DNA from 3 places in the Marinobacter sp. L-80 genome. Region 3 is predicted to be linked to each of the others. Evidence: predicted binding sites of a transcription regulator. Region 3 holds the regulator's gene; each other region holds the start of a gene.
The links. Region 3 encodes LexA, which represses DNA repair genes until DNA is damaged. Its sites were predicted from a motif close to CTGTNTNNNNANACAG; they were not measured.

Region 1 (6,323 bases), on a different contig from region 3:
GCGCCGATCAGGCTACTGCCGGGCTCGACCACGGCGGCACCCAGCTCGAGACCCTCGGCGCCGTCAACGGCTTCAATCAGGACTTTTCCCATGCGCCCGGCGGCGCCGATGATTGCTACCCTCATGCTCGCGTTCCTTCTTGTCGCGCCGATCAGAATTTCATTTCGTCGAAGAAGCTTTTCACGCCTTCAAACCAGGAGGTCTTCTTCGGGCCGTGCTCTGTGCCGTTACTGGCGTCCAGAGTTTTCTGGAACTCTTCCAGCAGCTCTCTCTGGCGCTTGGTCAGATTCACCGGCGTTTCCACGATCACACGGCACAGCAAGTCACCAGCAGGACCACCACGAACCGGGCTGACACCCTTGTTACGAAGGCGGAACAGCTTGCCGGTCTGGGTCTCCGGTGGAATCTTCAGTTTCACCCGGCCATCCAGTGTCGGCACCTCGAGCTCTCCACCCAGAGAGGCATCAACGATGCTGATGGGAACTTCGCAATAGAGGTTGCGGCCATCGCGGGTAAAGATGGAATGTTCCCGCACGGCTATCTGCACATACAGATCTCCGGGAGGACCACCATCGACGCCCATCTCGCCTTCACCGGAAAGGCGAATGCGGTCGCCGGTGTCAACGCCGGGCGGCACCTTGACCGACAGTGTTTTCTCTTCCTGAACCCTGCCCTGACCGTGACAGGCCTTACAGGGGTTCTTGATGATCTGGCCGGAGCCCCGACAGGTCGGACAGGCCTGCTGTACGGTAAAGAAGCCCTGCTGCATGCGCACCTGCCCCATACCCTTACAGGTACTGCAGGTTTCCGGGCGGGAGCCTTTCTCGGCGCCGCTGCCGTCGCATACTTCACATTCGCGATGCCCCGGGATCTTGATCTGGACCGTCTTGCCTTTCACGGCCTCTTCCAGATCCAGCTCCAGGGTGTAGCGCAGGTCCGCACCCCGGGTGTTGCGGCCACGACCGCCGCCACCAAAGATGTCGCCGAATACATCGCCGAAGATATCCGAGAAGCTGGCACCGCCGCCTCCGAATCCGCCGCCTCCGGCCTGGCCGTCAACGCCCGCGTGGCCGAACTGGTCGTAGGCAGCCCGCTTGGACGGCTCTGCCAGTACTTCGTAGGCTTCGCTGGCCTCCTTGAACTTGTTCTCGGCTTCGGTGTCGTCCGGGTTACGGTCGGGGTGGTACTTCATGGCGAGCTTTCGGTAGGCTCGCTTGATTTCCTTCTCGTCCGCGTCCCGGGAAATCCCGAGAATCTCGTAATAATCGCGCTTGGCCATGCTTTTAAAACCCTGTTTTTAAACGCGGAAAACGCGGGGATCTCCCCGCGTTTTCCAACTACCTGATGTACGTCAGATTTATCGCTTGTCGTCGTCTTTGACTTCTTCGAACTCAGCGTCGACAGCATCGTCAGACTTCTGGCCCTGGGCTTCTTCCTGCCCACCGGCTTGCTGGGTCTGATCCGCCTGATCTGCATACATCTTCTGGGCCAGCTCGGAAGAGACCTCGGTCAGCTTCTGAGTCTTGGCTTCGATGTCTTCCTTGTCGGAACCTTCCAGAGCGGTTTCGAGCTCCTTGATGGACGCTTCGATGGACTCTTTCTCGCTGTCGCTGACCTTGTCACCGGCTTCGTTCAATGTCTTGCGAACGGCGTGAACCATCGCGTCGCCCTGGTTGCGAACCTGGACAAGCTCTTCGAACTTGCGATCTTCCTCGGCGTTGGCCTCGGCGTCCTGCACCATCTTCTCGATTTCGTCATCGTTCAGACCGGAAGAGGCCTTGATCACGATTGACTGCTCTTTACCGGTCGCCTTGTCTTTGGCGGACACGTTCAGGATACCGTTGGCGTCGATATCGAAGGTAACTTCAATCTGCGGCACACCACGCGCTGCCGGCGGAATATCAGCCAGATCGAAACGGCCCAGCGATTTGTTCTGGGCAGCCTGCTTACGCTCACCCTGAACCACGTGAATGGTTACCGCGGTCTGGTTGTCGTCCGCTGTGGAGAACGTCTGCGACTTCTTGGTCGGAATCGTGGTGTTCTTGTCGATCAGCGGAGTTGCCACACCGCCCATGGTTTCAATACCCAGGGTCAGCGGGGTTACGTCCAGCAGCAGAACGTCCTTCACATCACCGGAGAGAACGGCCGCCTGGATGGCAGCACCCATCGCCACAGCTTCGTCCGGGTTAACGTCCTTGCGAGCTTCTTTGCCGAAGAACTCTTTCACTTTTTCCTGCACCAGCGGCATGCGGGTCTGACCGCCGACCAGGATAACCTCGTCGACTTCGCCTGCCTTCATGCCTGCGTCCTGCAGCGCTACTTTACACGGCTCGAGGCTGCGCTGAACCAGGTCTTCTACCAGAGATTCCAGCTTGGCACGGGTCAGTTTCACGTTCATGTGCTTGGGACCAGACGCGTCTGCGGTGATGTACGGCAGGTTAACGTCGGTCTGCTGGCTGCTGGAAAGCTCGATCTTGGCTTTCTCGCCCGCTTCTTTCAGACGCTGCATCGCCAGGGAATCGCCGCGCAGGTCGATACCGCTGTCTTTCTTGAACTGGTCTGCCAGGTACTCGATGATCTTGAGGTCGAAGTCTTCACCACCGAGGAAGGTGTCACCGTTGGTGGCCAGAACCTCGAACTGGTGCTCACCGTCAACATCGGCAATTTCGATGATGGACAGGTCAAAGGTACCACCCCCCAGGTCATATACCGCCACGGTACGATCGCCGCTCTTCTTGTCCAGGCCATAAGCCAGGGCTGCTGCGGTCGGCTCGTTGATGATGCGCTTCACTTCCAGCCCGGCGATCTTGCCTGCGTCCTTGGTGGCCTGACGCTGGCTGTCGTTGAAGTAGGCCGGAACAGTGATGACGGCTTCGGTCACTTTTTCGCCCAGGTAGTCTTCTGCAGTCTTCTTCATCTTCTTGAGAACTTCTGCAGACACCTGCGGCGGCGCCATTTTCTCGCCCTTCACTTCAACCCAGGCATCACCGTTGTCTGCCTTGGCAATCTTGTAGGGCACCATCTTGATGTCTTTCTGGACTACATCGTCTTCAAAACGACGACCGATCAGACGCTTGATGGCGTACAGGGTGTTGTTCGGGTTGGTAACCGCCTGGCGCTTGGCTGACTGGCCAACCAGGGTCTCACCATCGTCGGTGTAGGCGATGATGGACGGGGTGGTGCGATCACCCTCGGCGTTCTCGATTACCTTCACCTTGTCGCCATCCATGATGGCTACACAAGAGTTGGTCGTTCCCAGGTCGATACCGATAATCTTGCTCATTGAGTCACTCCAATTCTTCTGAATGCTTTCCAGGAGGCCATTTGCCTCCGCTTTCGCTATTTACTGGCTATATTGGCGCTTTAATCGGCTTTTCAAGCCTGCTCATCAATTTTTGGTGCATCTTCCGCTTTCGCGACCACCACCATGGCCGGCCGCACAACACGACCATTCAGCAGATACCCTTTCTGCACCACGGCTACCACGCTGTTCGGCTCGGCATCCGGCGCAGGCACCATGGACATGGCCTCGTGATGCTGGGGATCGAAGGGTGCGCCCACCGGGTTGATCTGCTCAACGTTGAATTTCTTCAGGCTGGACATGAAAAGACTCAGGGTCATTTCCACGCCTTCGCGAATTGAGGCAACCAGTTCGCCGGACTCATCGTGACCCTCGGTGCTCTCGACCGCCTTCTCAAGGCTGTCAGCTACCGGCAACAGCTCCTTGACGAACTTTTCCAGGGCAAACTTGTGCGCCTTCTCAACGTCGATCTCGGCCCGACGGCGCACGTTCTGCATTTCCGCCTGGGAGCGCAGCATCTGCTCCTGGAATTCCTGAACCTGAGCCTGGAGCGCTTCCACTTCGGAGGTTTCGTTGTCGCCGGCTTCGCCTTCAGCGGCCTGGGCCTCCTCTTTCGCAGCCTCGAGGGCTTCGTTCAGTTCCTCGTGCTCGTTGCGGTTCTCGTCAGTGCTCATGGCTACTCCTGCTTCATCTAAAGCGGCCCGCTGTCAGTGGCCGGTTAAACATGGGCTCCGGCCGCCTCGAGCCGGAAAATGTCGTTGCGAACGGATATGGGGCCCGCTCTCCAGGTTTCAACCACCAAAGCCTGCAATCCTGAAGAAAATACCTGCCTCAGGTTTGCAAACCACAAAAACCCTGTATATATTCACAGTCACTGTATACATCCACAGTGTTTTGCCGGTTTCAGGAACAACGCGGAGGTTATCTGCATGCTGACTCAACTTACGGTTTCCAATTACGCCATCGCTGAACGAGTGGAACTCCAGTTCAGCAAAGGCATGACCGCATTGACCGGCGAGACCGGCGCCGGAAAATCCATCGTTCTGGACGCCCTCGGCCTGGCCATGGGTGGCAGAGCCGATGCCGGCGCCGTCCGGCATGGTGCCAAACGCGCCGACATCACAGCGACCTTCGACGTATCCGGAATTCCTGAGGCAACCGAATGGTTGGCAGAACACGAGCTGGATGACGACAACGATTGCATCCTGCGCCGGGTCATCAGCAAGGATGGCCGCTCCCGCGCCTACATCAATGGCCAACCCTGCCCCCTGAACCACCTCAAGGAACTGGGCGGTGTGTTAATGGATATTCACAGCCAGCATCAGCACCAATCTCTTTTGCGCAAGGAAACCCACCGCAAGCTGGTGGACGAGTTCGCCGGCGTTGAGACCCTGGCCGCTGAAACACGGGAAGCCTGGAAATCCTGGAACCAGATCCGCCAGCGGCTGACCGAACGCCAGCAGAATGCCGATGAAGCAGAGGCCAAACTCCAGCTTTTGCGATATCAAGTGGAAGAACTGGATCGTCTTGCACTGGAAGCGGGCGAGCAGGAAAACCTGGAACAGGAACAGGCGCAGCTCAGCCAGGCGGATACGGTTCTGCACAACAGCCATCAGGCCGCCCTGCTTTGCACCGAAGATGAAACCAGCGCAGTGGATCTGGTGCGCCAGGCGTTACAGCAGCTGGAGCAGCTTCCGGTGGACGTTCCTGCACTGGCGGACACGATCCAGATGCTGAACGAAGCCCAGATCCAGATCAGTGAGGCCGGCGACAACCTTCGCCATTTCGTCGAGGACTACGAGGCCGACCCAGCTCGACTGGCGGAAGTGGAAGAACGGCTGAGCGCCATCTACCAGATGGCCCGCAAACACCGGATCACACCGGAAGAATTACCGGAACTGCATCAGCGCCTGAGTGCCGAGCTGGCCGAGCTGGACGGTGGCGAGGGCAGCCTGGAGCAGCTGGCCGCAGAGCTGGACAGCCAGCGCGGACGCTTCGATGAGCTGGCCGCGGAGCTGTCAGAGGCCCGTGCCAGGGCCGCCGCCGAACTGGATCAGCGGGTCGCAGCGGAGCTCACCCAGTTAAGCATGCCCAACATGCAGTTCATTACACACCTGAACCGCAGCAACGGTGGGGAGCCAGCGCCCCACGGACTGGAAGAGATTGAATTCCTGGTCAGCGCCAACCCGGGGCAACCTGCGCGGCCACTGGCCAAAGTAGCCTCCGGCGGCGAACTGTCGCGAATCAGCCTTGCCATCCAGGTGGTGGTTGCCCAGACATCAACCACACCCACACTGGTCTTCGATGAAGTGGATGTCGGCATTGGCGGCGGCACGGCCGAGGTGGTTGGCCGACTGTTACGGACTCTTGGCGGCAACGGACAGGTGCTCTGCGTCACCCACCTGCCGCAAGTGGCGGCCCAGTGTCATCAGCACCTGTTTGTCAGCAAGTTTACCGAGCAGGATGCCACCTTCTCGAAAATCGAGACGCTGGACGATCAGGGCAGAATCAGTGAAGTGGCGAGAATGCTGGGAGGCGTGGACATGACCGAACATACGATCGCTCATGCCAGGGAAATGTTTTCAAAGGGGCAGGCAACCCATCACTGAGCCGCGAGCAACTATCCACTACCCCTCTCGATCCTGAGAGCTGTTGGGGCGGGCCATAAACCCGCCCCTTTTTTCGTTCCTTGAGCCAACGGCCCGAGCCAGGCTCAGGACTTGATCGGCTTTACGTACAGAATCAGGCTGTGATCGACGATTTCGTAACCGTGCTCTTCGGCAATCTTCTTTTGTCGCTCTTCAATGACCTCGTCGACAAACTCGACTACCTCACCCGTCTGGGTGCACACCATATGGTCGTGGTGGTCGTCGCCAGCCATCTCGAACACGGCATGGCCGCCCTCAAAATTATGGCGCAGTACCAGCCCTGCTGCTTCAAACTGCGTCAGTACCCGGTAGACTGTTGCCAGCCCCACGTCATCGCCTTGCTCCAGAAGCTTCTTGTATACATCTTCGGCACT
Region 2 (6,323 bases), on a different contig from region 3:
CTCACCACTGTCGTTGGCGGCATCCGGCAACGTGATGCCGGCAAGCCGTTCGTAGACCTTGATCACCGCTGAATCGTCTTCCTTCCCGAACCCGGCCGCCTTCGCTGCGGTAAACTGCTGAAGCGCACTGGCGGCCACGGGGGTTGGCATGGCCAGCTCCCGCCCGGTGTCGTGAACAATATTGAGATCCTTAACGAAGATATCGACCGCTGAGAGAGGGGAGTAATCGCCCTTGAGAATATGCGGGACGCGGTTCTCGAACATCCAGGAGTTACCGGCTGAGTGAGTAATTACCTCGTAAACGACCTCGGGCGGCAATCCCATCCGGATCGCCATAGCCATGGCCTCCGCTGCTGCAGCAATATGAACCCCGGCCAGCAGCTGATTGACCAGCTTCATACTCGACCCGATTCCGGGCGCATCTCCCAACCGGTAGACGGTCGCCGCCATGGCATCAAGGACCGGCTCGGCAAGGCCGAACGCATCCGTGCTTCCCGAGGCCATCACCGAAAGCTGGCCAGCCCTCGCTTTGGCCGCACCGCCACTGATGGGTGCATCCAGCATCTCGATACCCGCCTGGCCGAGCCGTTCAGCAAGATCACGGGCAATCGCCGGCGCCACTGTTGCGCACTGAATCACCAGGCTGCCCGGCTTTAAGCCGGCAAGAAGCCCGGATTCACCAAAAAGCACCTGTTCGACCTGGGCCGCATTCACTACCACCAACAACACAACATCGCTTTTGGCAGCCAGTTCAGCGAGCGCACTCACAGTGCGACCACCAGCGTGCTCAAAGCCCGCCCGGGCCTTTTCGCTGACATCACACCCGGTAACCTCAAACCCACACTCAAGCAGGGCCGTAGCTGTTCCCATTCCCATGGCGCCCAGACCTACCACACCGACGCGGGGCTTTGTTCCGGATAAGCTTGTCACTTGCTGGCCTCCTGATTCTTGTTTTGATTGTTTGATGGTAGCGCTACCATGTTAGCGCTACCATCGTTTTAGTTGATAAGATTGCGATCAGCAAGTTACCGTCGCGAGGACTACGACCAATGTCTAACATGGAAGCCTCTTCCCCGGAACCCCGCAAGCGGAGAGGTTCTGATAAACCAACGCTGAAACAGGTCGCGGAAGCGGCCGGGGTTTCCCCCATCACGGTATCCCGGGCCCTGAACACGCCAGACCGCGTGAACAAGGAAACCCGCCGACGGGTCACCGAAGCCGTGGAGCAACTGGGCTACGTACCCAACCTGATCGCCGGCAGCCTGGCCTCGGCCAGTTCGCGATTTATTGCCGTTATCGTTCCTTCGCTCGCCAACGCAGTTTTCATTGAAGTGATCAAGGGGCTTCAGGAAGCTTTCGAAGCCAAGGGCTACCAGATACTGCTCGGCAATACCGATTACGATCTTCAGAGGGAGCACCAACTGGTACGAACCTTTCTGGGATGGTCCTGTTCCGGACTGGTGATTGCCGGCTTGCGCCACAGCAAAGCCTGCCAAGGCCTTCTGGAAACCTGGAACAAGCCGATCGTGGAAATGATGGAATTGGGTAAAGGGTTGGACTTGAACGTGGGGCTGGACCACCGGGAAGCGGGCGCTTGTATGGCCAGGCACCTGTTAGACAGGCACTATCGCTCCATCATCTATGTGGGCGCCTGTATGGACAGGGATTACCGGGCTAACATGCGGTATGAGGGACACAAAGAAATTCTCGCGCAAGCGGGGCTGGAAGCGCCGATAATTGAGCTGGACAGACTCGGCAGCCTGGAAGCCGGCGCGGTTGCGCTCGACATGGTTCTGGAGCAATGCCCCAGAACTGATGCCATCCATTTCGCCAACGACGACCTCGCCACTGGCGCTTTGCTACACGCCCAACGGCTGGGCCTTGGCGTGCCACAGGACATCGCCATCGCCGGGTTCAACGGCCTGCCCCTTGGCCAGCAGGTGACGCCGAGACTGACAACTATTCAGTCTCCCAGGGAGACCATGGGGCGGCTTGCAGCCGAGCAAATACTGAGGCGCCTGAACGACGAACCCATAACCGATAAACAATTGAACGTGGCATTCCGCACCCTCATTGGTGAAAGCACCTGAACCTATAGAAATGCCTTAACGGCTCAGCCGGGAATCAATACTTGCGGTTGCGGGAACAATGATTCCGGAGGCCAACGTAGGTGGCAATCATGTCACCAAAGTGTTCATCTGTGGAAAATAGCCGAGCCCAAGTGCTGTGCATTTTGGTGAGCCGGGTTAAAACCGTCCTTGGGACCGGGGTAGAACCCAACCGGAGCTTATTGTTCTTAAGTCAATGCGCTCCAATAGTTCCTCAGGTATCTTTCAAGCGGCCTGCTACTATGGGGCGGGAGAGGTACGCTGCGAATCTTTGAGGTAAACACTCAGTTGGCCAGGTTTGGTAGCAACTTGGTCAGCTGGAGCCGTTAGTTCCGCAGTAAATTACTCGTCAACAGTAGTGCCTTTTACTCTTACTCTGTTTTTGGTTCCGAGTTTAGTATTCCTCCTGTTGAGATTCCCGCACCAGCGCTCCAGACTGACACCTAACGCTTTTATCGAACCGATTGATGGTCTTTCGCGGACGAAGCTAGTCTGCGGACATAGGGGAGGGTAGTTGGGTCAAAGTTGGGGCGAAAGGGGGCGTGTTTATCCGTGTTTTGAGGCTCGGTCTCTTTTGGTCTGAGCTGCTGACATGAACGGGTCCGGTAGCCTTGCTTTGGATGAAGGCGTGAATTGTAAGAAAATAACCGCCGTGATGAAACGAAGGAGGTCATTATGCTGGCCAGCGATCAGGAATTGGAAGAGGCAGGCAACCGCCTTGGTGAACGACTGCTGACAACCGGCCGTACCGTTGCGACGGCGGAGAGTTGCACCGGCGGCTGGGTTGCGAAGGTACTGACCGATCGTGCCGGTTCTTCGGCCTACGTGCTGGGTGGCCTTGTCACGTACAGCAATGAGGCCAAGCAGGGGCTTCTGGGCGTAACCCGGAAATCGCTGGATGAACACGGTGCGGTCAGCGAACCGGTGGTGCGGGAAATGGTTGCCGGTGCCCTGGTGGCGACAGATGCTGACGTTGCCGTGGCTATCAGTGGTGTTGCCGGGCCCGGCGGTGGCAGCGATGACAAGCCTGTGGGCACCGTCTGGTTTGCCTGGGGTAGCAGCCCGGCCTCCGCCGTGGCGGTGGTAAAACACTTTGAGGGTGATCGTGATCAGGTCCGCAGGCAGGCCGTTCTCTTTGCCCTTCAAGGGGTTAACAATTTTGTGGACGAAGTCTGACGGCTTTCACATCCGGAGGGGTTGGTCTCCTCTGCGGGTTATGTTTTAATACTGTTCAAATATACAGGGAATGGGCTGTTCGAGCTGTACAGATTCCCGATTCACTATTTCGCTGCCAGCCTTTTCCTGAGGGTGGCGGCCCAGGCGACAGAGGGTTTGCACTGATGGAAGACAACCGCAAGAAAGCATTGAGCGCAGCACTTGGGCAGATTGAGCGCCAGTTCGGCAAGGGCGCCGTGATGAAAATGGGCGATCAGCCCCGCGAAGCCATTCCTGCGGTCTCCACCGGTTCCCTTGGCCTGGACGTTGCCCTGGGTATTGGCGGTCTTCCATATGGTCGAATTTGCGAAATCTACGGTCCGGAAAGTTCCGGTAAGACGACGCTCACCCTCCAGGTAATTGCCGAAGCACAAAAAGCCGGCAAAACCTGTGCATTCGTGGATGCCGAGCACGCGCTCGATCCGGTTTACGCCGAAAAGCTGGGCGTCAATGTGGACGACCTTCTGGTGTCCCAGCCGGATACCGGTGAGCAGGCCCTGGAAATTGCCGACATGCTGGTTCGTTCCAATGCGGTAGACGTGATCATCGTGGACTCCGTGGCGGCCCTGACCCCGAAAGCGGAAATCGAGGGTGAAATGGGCGACAGCCACGTGGGTCTGCAGGCGCGACTGATGTCCCAGGCGCTTCGCAAGCTGACCGGTAATGTCAAACACGCTAACTGCCTGATGATTTTCATCAACCAGATCCGTATGAAAATCGGGGTTATGTTTGGCTCGCCCGAAACCACCACCGGTGGTAACGCGCTGAAATTCTACTCCTCCGTTCGCCTTGATATCCGCCGCATTGGTGCCGTGAAAGATGGTGACGAAGTGGTCGGTAACGAGACCCGCGTGAAAGTAGTCAAGAACAAAGTATCGCCGCCGTTCAAGCAGGCCGAGTTCCAGATTATGTACGGTAAGGGCATTTACCACATGGCGGAAGTGCTGGATATGGGCGTCAAGGAAGGCTTTGTCGACAAGTCCGGAGCCTGGTACGCCTACAATGGCGACAAGATCGGTCAGGGCAAGGCCAACGCCTGCAAGTTCCTGGAAGAAAACATGGACATTGCCAACGAGATCGAAGCCAAGGTTCGGGACAAGTTGATGCCCAAGCCTGAACCGAAGAAAGACGCAAAAGAAGAGCCTGCAGAAGCCAACGGCGAGCTGCTCTAAGCTTGATGTAGGGAGGACGTATGGGTGGCATGAAGAAACTTTTGATTGTTGCCCATGCGCCTTCCCCGAACACCCTCCGCCTACGAGAAGCTGTGGATGAGGGTGCCCGCCATGAAGATATCGAAAACGTTGAAGTAACCGTTCTGGCACCGTTGGACGCCGGTCCCGATGACGTTCTGGCCTGCGACGCCATTATTCTGGGCACCACTGAGAATCTCGGGTATATGAGTGGTGCTTTAAAAGACTTCTTCGATCGCAGCTACTATCCCTGCCTCGAGCAAACCCAGGGGCTGCCTTTTGCCTATTACATTCGCGCCGGCCATGACGGCACGGGCACCAAGCGGGCAATAGAAAGCATTACCACCGGGCTGCGCTGGAAGCTGGTCCAGGAGCCTTTGATCTGCCGGGGTGAATACCGGGAAGAGTTTGAAGATCAGTGTCGGGAGCTGGGGATGTATGTTGCGGCCAGCCTTGACGCCGGGCTGGTTTGATTGCGAAGGCCTGGCTCAGCTGGCAAACCGGTTGTAGAAGCCTTCAATCCGCGACAGGGCATTGTCGACAGTTCGTGAATAGCCCTTCTTGTCCAGGCAATAGCTGAACTGGACACTGACGCGATAGCCGGTCTGGAAGGGCTGGCATTCCACCACCCGGGCACAAACCCGCGATTCGCTGATGTACTTGCCGTCAAAATCCATGAACAGACGGGCGCCCGGCTCTACTGGTCGGGGGCATAGCACTGCCATTCCGTACCGGTTTAGGTCCAGGCAGGTAACCGGCGTGGGGTGTTTGCCACGACCAAGGAAGCTACGCTCCCGGAGCTGGACCTTCAGGCAGGAGGCGGGGTAACGATCCTTGATTCTGCGCTCTGCGGAATCATTGGTCATACGCTGGCGTCCGTTGCGTGCATTGTTTTTGTGGTTGGGACATGAAGTGTAGTTCCGGAAAGGCTGGCTGAAAAATGAGCGGCGGCGGAATTGTGAACTGCCTAACAAAATCCCGCGCACTGTGCGCGACTCCAGAAATCTTCGTGCTGAACGCGACAGAGCCGACCGCAGAATCTACAATGACCGGCCAATGTGTTAACCGTTACAGGACCAAACCTTGAAGTCACTGCCTCTGCACCAGCTTTACAAAGCCTGTGTTCTGAAAGATCTGCCGTTCAAAACCACCAAGCAACTGGAGCCCCTGGCTGAAATCGTTGGCCAGAACCGTGCCCAGGAGGCTGTGCGTTTTGCTCTGGCAATGCCCCATGGCGGTTACAACGTCTATGCCGTTGGCCGTAATGGCCTGGGTAAGCGCACCATGATGCTGCGTTACCTCGAGCATCATGTGGATACGGATCAGCAGAGCCATGACTGGTGCTACGTGGCCAACTTCGAGGAGCCGCGCATTCCGAAGCTGTTGCAGCTCCCGGCCGGGAAGGGTACCCAGCTCAAACAGGATATGGAAAAGCTGATGAGTCGCCTGGTCAAGGTTATTCCCCAGACCTTTGACAGCGACAGCTTTCTTGAGCGCTCGGAACAGTTGAAAAACGAATACGGCAAAAAGCAGGAAGACGAGCTGGAGAAGGTGGCGGCTCAGGCCAAGCGCAAAAAAGTCAGCCTCACTGTGACAACCCCGGGCGGTTATCGGTTGGTGGCCATGAATGGCGACGAACCCCACACTGCGGAATCTTTCCAGGCTCTGACCGATGAGCAGCGCGACAAGTTCGAAGATGCCATCAACAAGCTTGAGAAAAAGCTCCGGCAGGCGCTTCGCAAACTGGCGGACTGGGAGCAGGAATACGCTGATAAACAGCAAGCCCTGAACCAGGAGACCCTCGAGAGTA
Region 3 (6,323 bases):
CGCCAGCGTTCGGTTCGCCGGCTACTCGGCCGAGATCAGTGGCAGGATCCGGAGCAATGCGCGAAGCCAGACTATTTTGGATGGCGTAATCGACTGGCAACAGTCTCCCCGGGGCGAAATCACCATTTCCGGCAGCCGTGTGCCATTCAACCTGGAGCCTTATGCGCAGCTTGAGGTGGAGCCGGACCTGACCATTGTTTTCAGTGAGGGAGCCCTGGAAGTATCCGGACAGGTCGGAGTGCCGAGAGGCGACATAGAGATACAGGGTTTGCCGGAGCAGGCCGTATCGGTATCGGAGGATGAGGTCATTGTTGGTGTGGAGCGGGAAGAGCCCGTTGTCCGATCGCTGAATATGGATGTGACCGTGGTTGTTGGAGAAGATCAGGTGACTTTTGCCGCCTTCGGCGTGACCGGTGATCTGGAGGGATCTCTTCGCATTGGCAATGACATGGATACCCGTGGCACGCTCCAACTGGTCAATGGCCAGTATGAAGCCTATGGTCAGGAGCTCAAGCTCAGGCGGGCAAGACTGTTGTTCGTGGGCAACCTTACCCAACCCTATCTGGACATCGAGGCCGTCCGCACCGTGGATACCGTTGTGGCCGGTATTCGCCTGACCGGCCCGGTGCAGTCGCCCCAGACGGAAGTATTCTCCAACCCCGACATGCCTCAGACGGAGGCGCTTTCCTATGTCATTCTTGGCCGGGCGCCCCAGAGCCGGGGTGATGAGGGCCAGATGAGCCGGGCGGCGCTGTCCCTGGGACTGACCCAGGCCAACAAGGTGACTGGGCAAATTGGCGAAGAGTTAGGTATTCGCCAGCTCACCCTGGAAGCGGAGGGTTCCGGCGATCAGACGTCGGTGGTGGCGAGCGGGTATCTGACGGATGAGCTGAGTGTCCGCTACGGTGTCGGCATCTTCGAGCCGATCACCACGGTTGCTCTGCGCTACGATCTGGGCCGCTACTTCTATCTGGAGGCTGCCAGCGGGCTGGCGGCCTCCCTGGATATTTTCTACACCCGGGATTTCTGAGTTCAGTCCAGCTCGAAGGTGGCGCTCACTGAGGCCCGGATTTCCCGCTCACCCACGCTCGAGACCGTATCCGACATGGATTTTGCCTCCGCCATCATCATTGGTACCGGGCGGTGCCCGCCATTGATGTTGATGGTGACCACATCACCACAGGTCTGGTCGAGCTGACTGGCCACGAATCGGCAGCGGGCCTGGGCGTCTGCGATGGCTCTGGCCAGTGCTTCCTGTTCCATACCGGTCTCATCCGAGTGGAAGAACTGGTGAGGGCCGAGGTGGTAATCCAGGCCCACAGCCTGGGCCTGCTGGAGCAGGGGATTGAGCAGGGTAAGATCACTGATGCTGAAGCTGACGGTCTGGGAGGCGACGGCCTGTTTGCGGGGCTGCTCCTCCCTTTCAGGTGCGGGCAGAGTTCGGGTGTAAAGGTTTACCGACGCGTCTGAGTAATCATTGAGCTGATCCTGGTACTCGGTAATACCCTCGCGCCACTGCGCCATCAGAGCCGCTACCCGTTCGGTGGCCTTCTGGGGAAGCTCGTGCTCGGCACTGGCTGTGAACTGGAGTCGGGCGCTGTCGGGCTCGTATCGGACACTGCCCTCGCCGGTGAGCGTAACCTCACCTGCCATTGTCAGGGCAGGTACTGTGAGCGCGAGAGGGAGAATAAAACCGGACTTCAGGTTTAAACGGAGCTTTCGGTTCCGTCCGTTCATGGTAGTGCCTCCTTTGGAAACCGTTGATGGATCAGGCGTCGTCGGAATCCGGTTCCAGGCGCGCCAGTTTGTATCGGCGGGCAGCATCCACGAACTGGCCAAAGATGCGTCGGTGTCCGCCATGGTAGAGCAGGTATTCCGGGTGCCATTGGATGCCGGTTAGCCATTGGCGTCCGGTGCTTTCAATAGCCTGTACAAACAGATCATTGTCCACGGCGGTCACGCGCAGGTTGCGGCCCAGGCGCTTGATGGCCTGGCTGTGAATCCGGTTGGCGCCGATCACCGGGGAGCGCATGGCTTGCTCAAGCCGGCTGTGCGTTACCAGTCGCACGGTTTGCAGGGGCAAGAGCAGTGGGCGATGCCGGGTATTGACCCTCAGCGGTGTCACGTTCTGGCACAGGGACCCGCCGTGGAAAACGTTGATGAACTGGGCGCCGCGGCAAATCCCGAGCACGGGAATGCCAATGGCTTCAGCCTGCTCAAGCAGTGACTGATCGGTTTTATCCCGCTTGCGGTCATAGTTGGCGGTAACCTGTGGCTCCTGCCCATAACGTTCAGGATGGACGTGGGTGCCGCCTGACAGCACCAGGCCATCAAGCATCGGTACGGCAACCCGTGAACCGGGGCGAATATAGTGGGTCCGGGCACCGTGGAGGCGCAGACCCAGGCTGATCAGGCGATGGGCAAGGCTTTTTCGAGCGGGACCACTGATGCCGATCGTCAGGCCCGGAACCTCAAGTTCCTGTTCTTTGGACTCTTCAGACATACCCGTTTTTGGCCAGCCAGTCGTCAGTGGTTTCCCGCCAGCTGTGGGTCAGGTTGTGAAGATTCAGTTTGCGCCGCTCCCGGAACAGTTGCCGCATGTCGGCCAGGTCGTCGGGATTGTTGGCCAGTTGCTCCAGAACGACCCAGTCGTTCCAAACGGTTGAGAAATGCCAGCCGGGATTGTCGATGTCGCAATCCGGCAACCGGTAATGCAGGGTTGGCCTGCTTTTTATCCTGGGATCCTGAACATGGCGTTCCAGCCGTTCCTTGTCCAGGTGGGCAAACAGTGGAAGCAGGTCAAGCGCGCGATTGCGGGTAGGATTGAACTCCAGGTAATCCTCCATGAGCTCCCCGAGGTTTGGATGATAGTTATCCTCCATCAGGAGCTCTGTGTAGCGGCCGTGCCAGGGTTCGATGTAGGTGGTGAATTTGCGGCTGACGTCCAGTTGATGCCGGTACTTGAGCCATTCATACAGGGCCGCGAACGCTTGGAAATAACGAACCAGGGTCTCCGGGCTGAGGTCGGGCAACTCGGGATTAAGCTGCAGGCCAAACGCAAAATAGATGGCGTCCCGGCTACCCAGTGCCCCGGCGTTCCTGAGTTTGTCGACGAGCGTTTCAATCACCTCGACGCTGGAAAACTTCAGGGGTGGGCTTATGATCTCAAGGGGTACCACGCGTTCGGCCGCGGCGTCGATCACATCCATCGCCTGTCCACCGAGTTCACGAATGGACTCGGGGAGGCGCTCATCCGCCAGATCAAGATCCTTGATCGGATCGGAATCAAGCTCAACCGTGAAGTCGCCAAGAGCTGTCTGCAAGGTTGTCACATAGCGTGACTTGAGCTCAGGTGTGCCCTCCAGCATCTTCGCCGCCAATGTAACCAGCTCATCGTAGCCCAGACCAGACAGTTCGATCTCGACGCCAACCCGGCGTTCCTTCCCTTCGTTCGTCTCTAGGATTTCAGGCATCCTGCAGGCACTGACTTGAGTCATGGTGCTCCCTGGTTCGTGAGGAATATTGCCCTAACCATATCACACCGCTGTTGATCCTCATTATTAAGCGGATGCAAGAAAATCAGGGAGCCGACTTTACACTGGATAAAACACTGTATATAGTCAGTTTACTGTATAAAAAAACAGGGCCACCGGAGCCACTCTTACGAGAGGCTGATGTTTGCAGCGGCCCGATCCCGATATAGCGGAGTAGCTTGATGAAGCTGACAGCAAGGCAGTCCCAGGTACTGGATATTATTCGCCGATACGTCGACGAGACCGGCTATCCGCCAACCCGTGCTGAAATCGCAGCAGAACTGGGCTTCCGTTCGGCCAACGCCGCGGAAGAACATCTCCGGGCATTGGCAAGGAAAGGTGCCATCGAGATGGTGCCGGGAGCGAGCCGCGGCATCCGTCTGCCTGAGGCGGAAGAGGATCTGGGCCTCCCGGTCATTGGTCAGGTCGCTGCCGGTAGTCCGATCCTTGCTCAGGAGCACATCGAGGACCACTGCACACTGCAGCCAGAATTCTTTTCGCCGTCTGCAGATTATCTTCTGCGGGTCCGGGGCATGAGCATGAAAGACATCGGTATTCTCGATGGCGACCTGCTGGCAGTTCACAGTACCCAGGATGTTCACAACGGCCAGGTGGTTGTTGCCCGGGTTGGCGATGAGGTCACGGTAAAGCGTTTCCGCAAGGAAGGCTCGAAAGTCTACCTGATTGCCGAAAACGAAGAATTCGCACCGATCGAAGTGGACCTGACCGAACAGGAGCTGTTCATCGAGGGTCTGGGTGTTGGTGTTATCCGCCGCTCTGACCTGCACTGAGCGGTTCGGATAGCCTCAGATAGTTTGAATAACGGGTGAATTATGGAACAAATGAGCTTTAATCAGAATCTGGCCTACAACCCCAATGCTCTGTCCTGTTCAGTGTCGGCAACCGCCGCCCGCGAGCGACGTTCCGTCATTCGCGCCCGACGCGCTCCGGAAACCACCGAACCCAAAGTCTGTGGCAATGTGACTGAGATCATTCTGCCGGAAGGCCAGGTAGAAAATTTCCAGCTGCTGTTGCCAATGCTGACCCAGCTTAATCAGGAGAAGCGCTGGCTGGCCTGGATCGACCCGCCCCAGGCGCTGGTCAGCAAGTGGCAAAAAATGCACGGGATTGTCGCCGGCGAGTTGCTGGTGCTGCGTTCAACACCGGACTATCCTGCCCAGGATCTGGCAGAGCGAGCCCTCAGTGCCGGCACCTGTCACGCGGTGGTCATGTGGACCCGTAAACTGGGACGAACTGCCTTCGAATCCCTGCAAAGAGCCTCGGCCGAGGGCAATAGCCACGGCGTCGTTCTCAGGCAGCGTTAACCGATCAATGCAGAGTGTAGGAGGGCTGGGCGTCTGAGGCGTCCAGTTCGTCATCTTCCCAGTCGATATCGTGGGCAACATTGCCTACAGCCTCAATGCCAGCTGCAATCATGGCTTTGGCAACCGACATATCCCGATCTTCCATCATTTCCCGGGCTTCTTCCGAAAAAGAGATTTTTACCAGTGGCGCACTGTCATCATCAATGCGGCGCAGGGCGTAATCGCCATTGGTCAATTGCACGATTTCAAAAAACGATGGTGACATTCAATAAACCTTCAAGTTAATACGATTTGAATAGCCGGAGCTGGGAGTGGCTTACCACTCGCTGTGCTGCTCTTCCAGATCGTCGGCAAAATGTTTGACGGCGGTCAGCGTTTTCATCAAAGCAGCCGACGATCGATCCGGGCCGGAATCGGCCGATACCGCAATAATGTTTTCCTCGCTCACGGTTTTTTTGGTCGCCGGAGGTCTGCTTTGAGCGCGCTCGAGTTGCTCAAGATGGTTCCACCAACTCCCGGATCGCTGTTCCAGCTCCTTCAGGCGGCCAACTTCACTCGGTTCTGGCCCGATAAGAGCGACCAGCTCATCAAGGGTTGAAGGTTCCTCTGATTTTCTCTGGTATAGCCTCGCAACCATGACCAGCAACAGTTTTCGAGACCGCAGAAGCAGCTCGATCGCCCCCTGAATAGCGGCTTCCCGGCGCAGCGCCTGTTCCGCCTCGTTGGGACGTTGTTCCTGAGCTTCGTCTGTGGGCCGGTCGAGTGGCTGAAGCAGCGTGCGGGCGAGAAAGAGCTTTTGAGAAACCAGTGAGTGCCATTGCGAGGCCATGGAATACCTTCAATCCCCCAGCGCGGGTGTAACCCCGAAAAATTAATTCGTCACTATATCATTTTCGCTATCAAATTTCTTCCATTCTCTGTGCGGTGAGGTTTCACAATAAAACACAAACATTCACTTGAAACGACCGTTTGAATTTGGCAAAAAGGCGCCCGACTGTGCGAGTTCTGCTCGTGGCGGCTACCCAACAGCATGAATTTCTGGAGGTGTAAGGGATGCGAAGCCAACTCGTTGCAGGTGTCGCACTGGTTTTTCTCGGGTTTTCCGGACAGGCCCTGTCCAAGGTCACGGCCGCCGAGGCCGAGCGGCTGGGTGGTGAACTGACCCCGGTCGGAGCCGAAAAGGCGGGCAACCGCTCAGGCAGCATACCCGAATGGACCGGAGGTTTGGCCACGCCGCCGGACGGCTGGCGTGAGGGGCAAGTGGAAATTAACCCGTTTCCCGAAGATGAGGCTCTTTTCGTTATTACCTCCAACAATCTGGAGCTATACAGGGACAAGCTTTCAGACGGCCACATTGCCATGCTGGAGAAGTATGGGCCCGACTTCTTCATGCCGGTTTACCAGACCCGACGGACTGCCGCGTTTCCCGAGCACGTCTACGACAAATTTCGTGAGAACGCGCTGA

Region 1: recN (DNA repair protein RecN) is a predicted target of LexA. The motif match lies at 4,157-4,172, and genes of this name have one in related genera.
Region 2: recA (recombinase RecA) is a predicted target of LexA. The motif match lies at 3,336-3,351, and genes of this name have one in related genera.

What each region holds. Positions count from the first base shown of each region.
Region 1 covers NZ_JBSXOI010000055.1:8,090-14,412, reverse strand. Annotated here, with positions in the region: gene dapB (4-hydroxy-tetrahydrodipicolinate reductase) at 1-125, opposite strand, end outside; gene dnaJ (molecular chaperone DnaJ) at 152-1,279, opposite strand; gene dnaK (molecular chaperone DnaK) at 1,358-3,283, opposite strand; gene grpE (nucleotide exchange factor GrpE) at 3,376-3,975, opposite strand; gene recN (DNA repair protein RecN) at 4,231-5,910, shown strand; gene fur (ferric iron uptake transcriptional regulator) at 6,015-6,323, opposite strand, start outside.
Region 2 covers NZ_JBSXOI010000061.1:142,952-149,274, reverse strand. Annotated here, with positions in the region: gene ltnD (L-threonate dehydrogenase) at 1-930, opposite strand, end outside; gene AC13E3_RS09410 (LacI family DNA-binding transcriptional regulator) at 1,050-2,090, shown strand; gene pncC (nicotinamide-nucleotide amidase) at 2,784-3,284, shown strand; gene recA (recombinase RecA) at 3,449-4,495, shown strand; gene AC13E3_RS09395 (flavodoxin family protein) at 4,516-4,986, shown strand; gene AC13E3_RS09390 (PilZ domain-containing protein) at 5,002-5,379, opposite strand; gene AC13E3_RS09385 (ATP-binding protein) at 5,597-6,323, shown strand, end outside.
Region 3 covers NZ_JBSXOI010000077.1:365,734-372,056, reverse strand. Annotated here, with positions in the region: gene AC13E3_RS21285 (translocation/assembly module TamB domain-containing protein) at 1-1,030, shown strand, start outside; gene AC13E3_RS21280 (SIMPL domain-containing protein) at 1,033-1,737, opposite strand; gene AC13E3_RS21275 (gamma-glutamyl-gamma-aminobutyrate hydrolase family protein) at 1,769-2,503, opposite strand; gene AC13E3_RS21270 (amidoligase family protein) at 2,496-3,497, opposite strand; gene lexA (transcriptional repressor LexA) at 3,713-4,324, shown strand; gene AC13E3_RS21260 (cell division inhibitor SulA) at 4,367-4,858, shown strand; gene AC13E3_RS21255 (hypothetical protein) at 4,863-5,123, opposite strand; gene AC13E3_RS21250 (DUF6586 family protein) at 5,175-5,687, opposite strand; gene AC13E3_RS21245 (DUF1329 domain-containing protein) at 5,912-6,323, shown strand, end outside.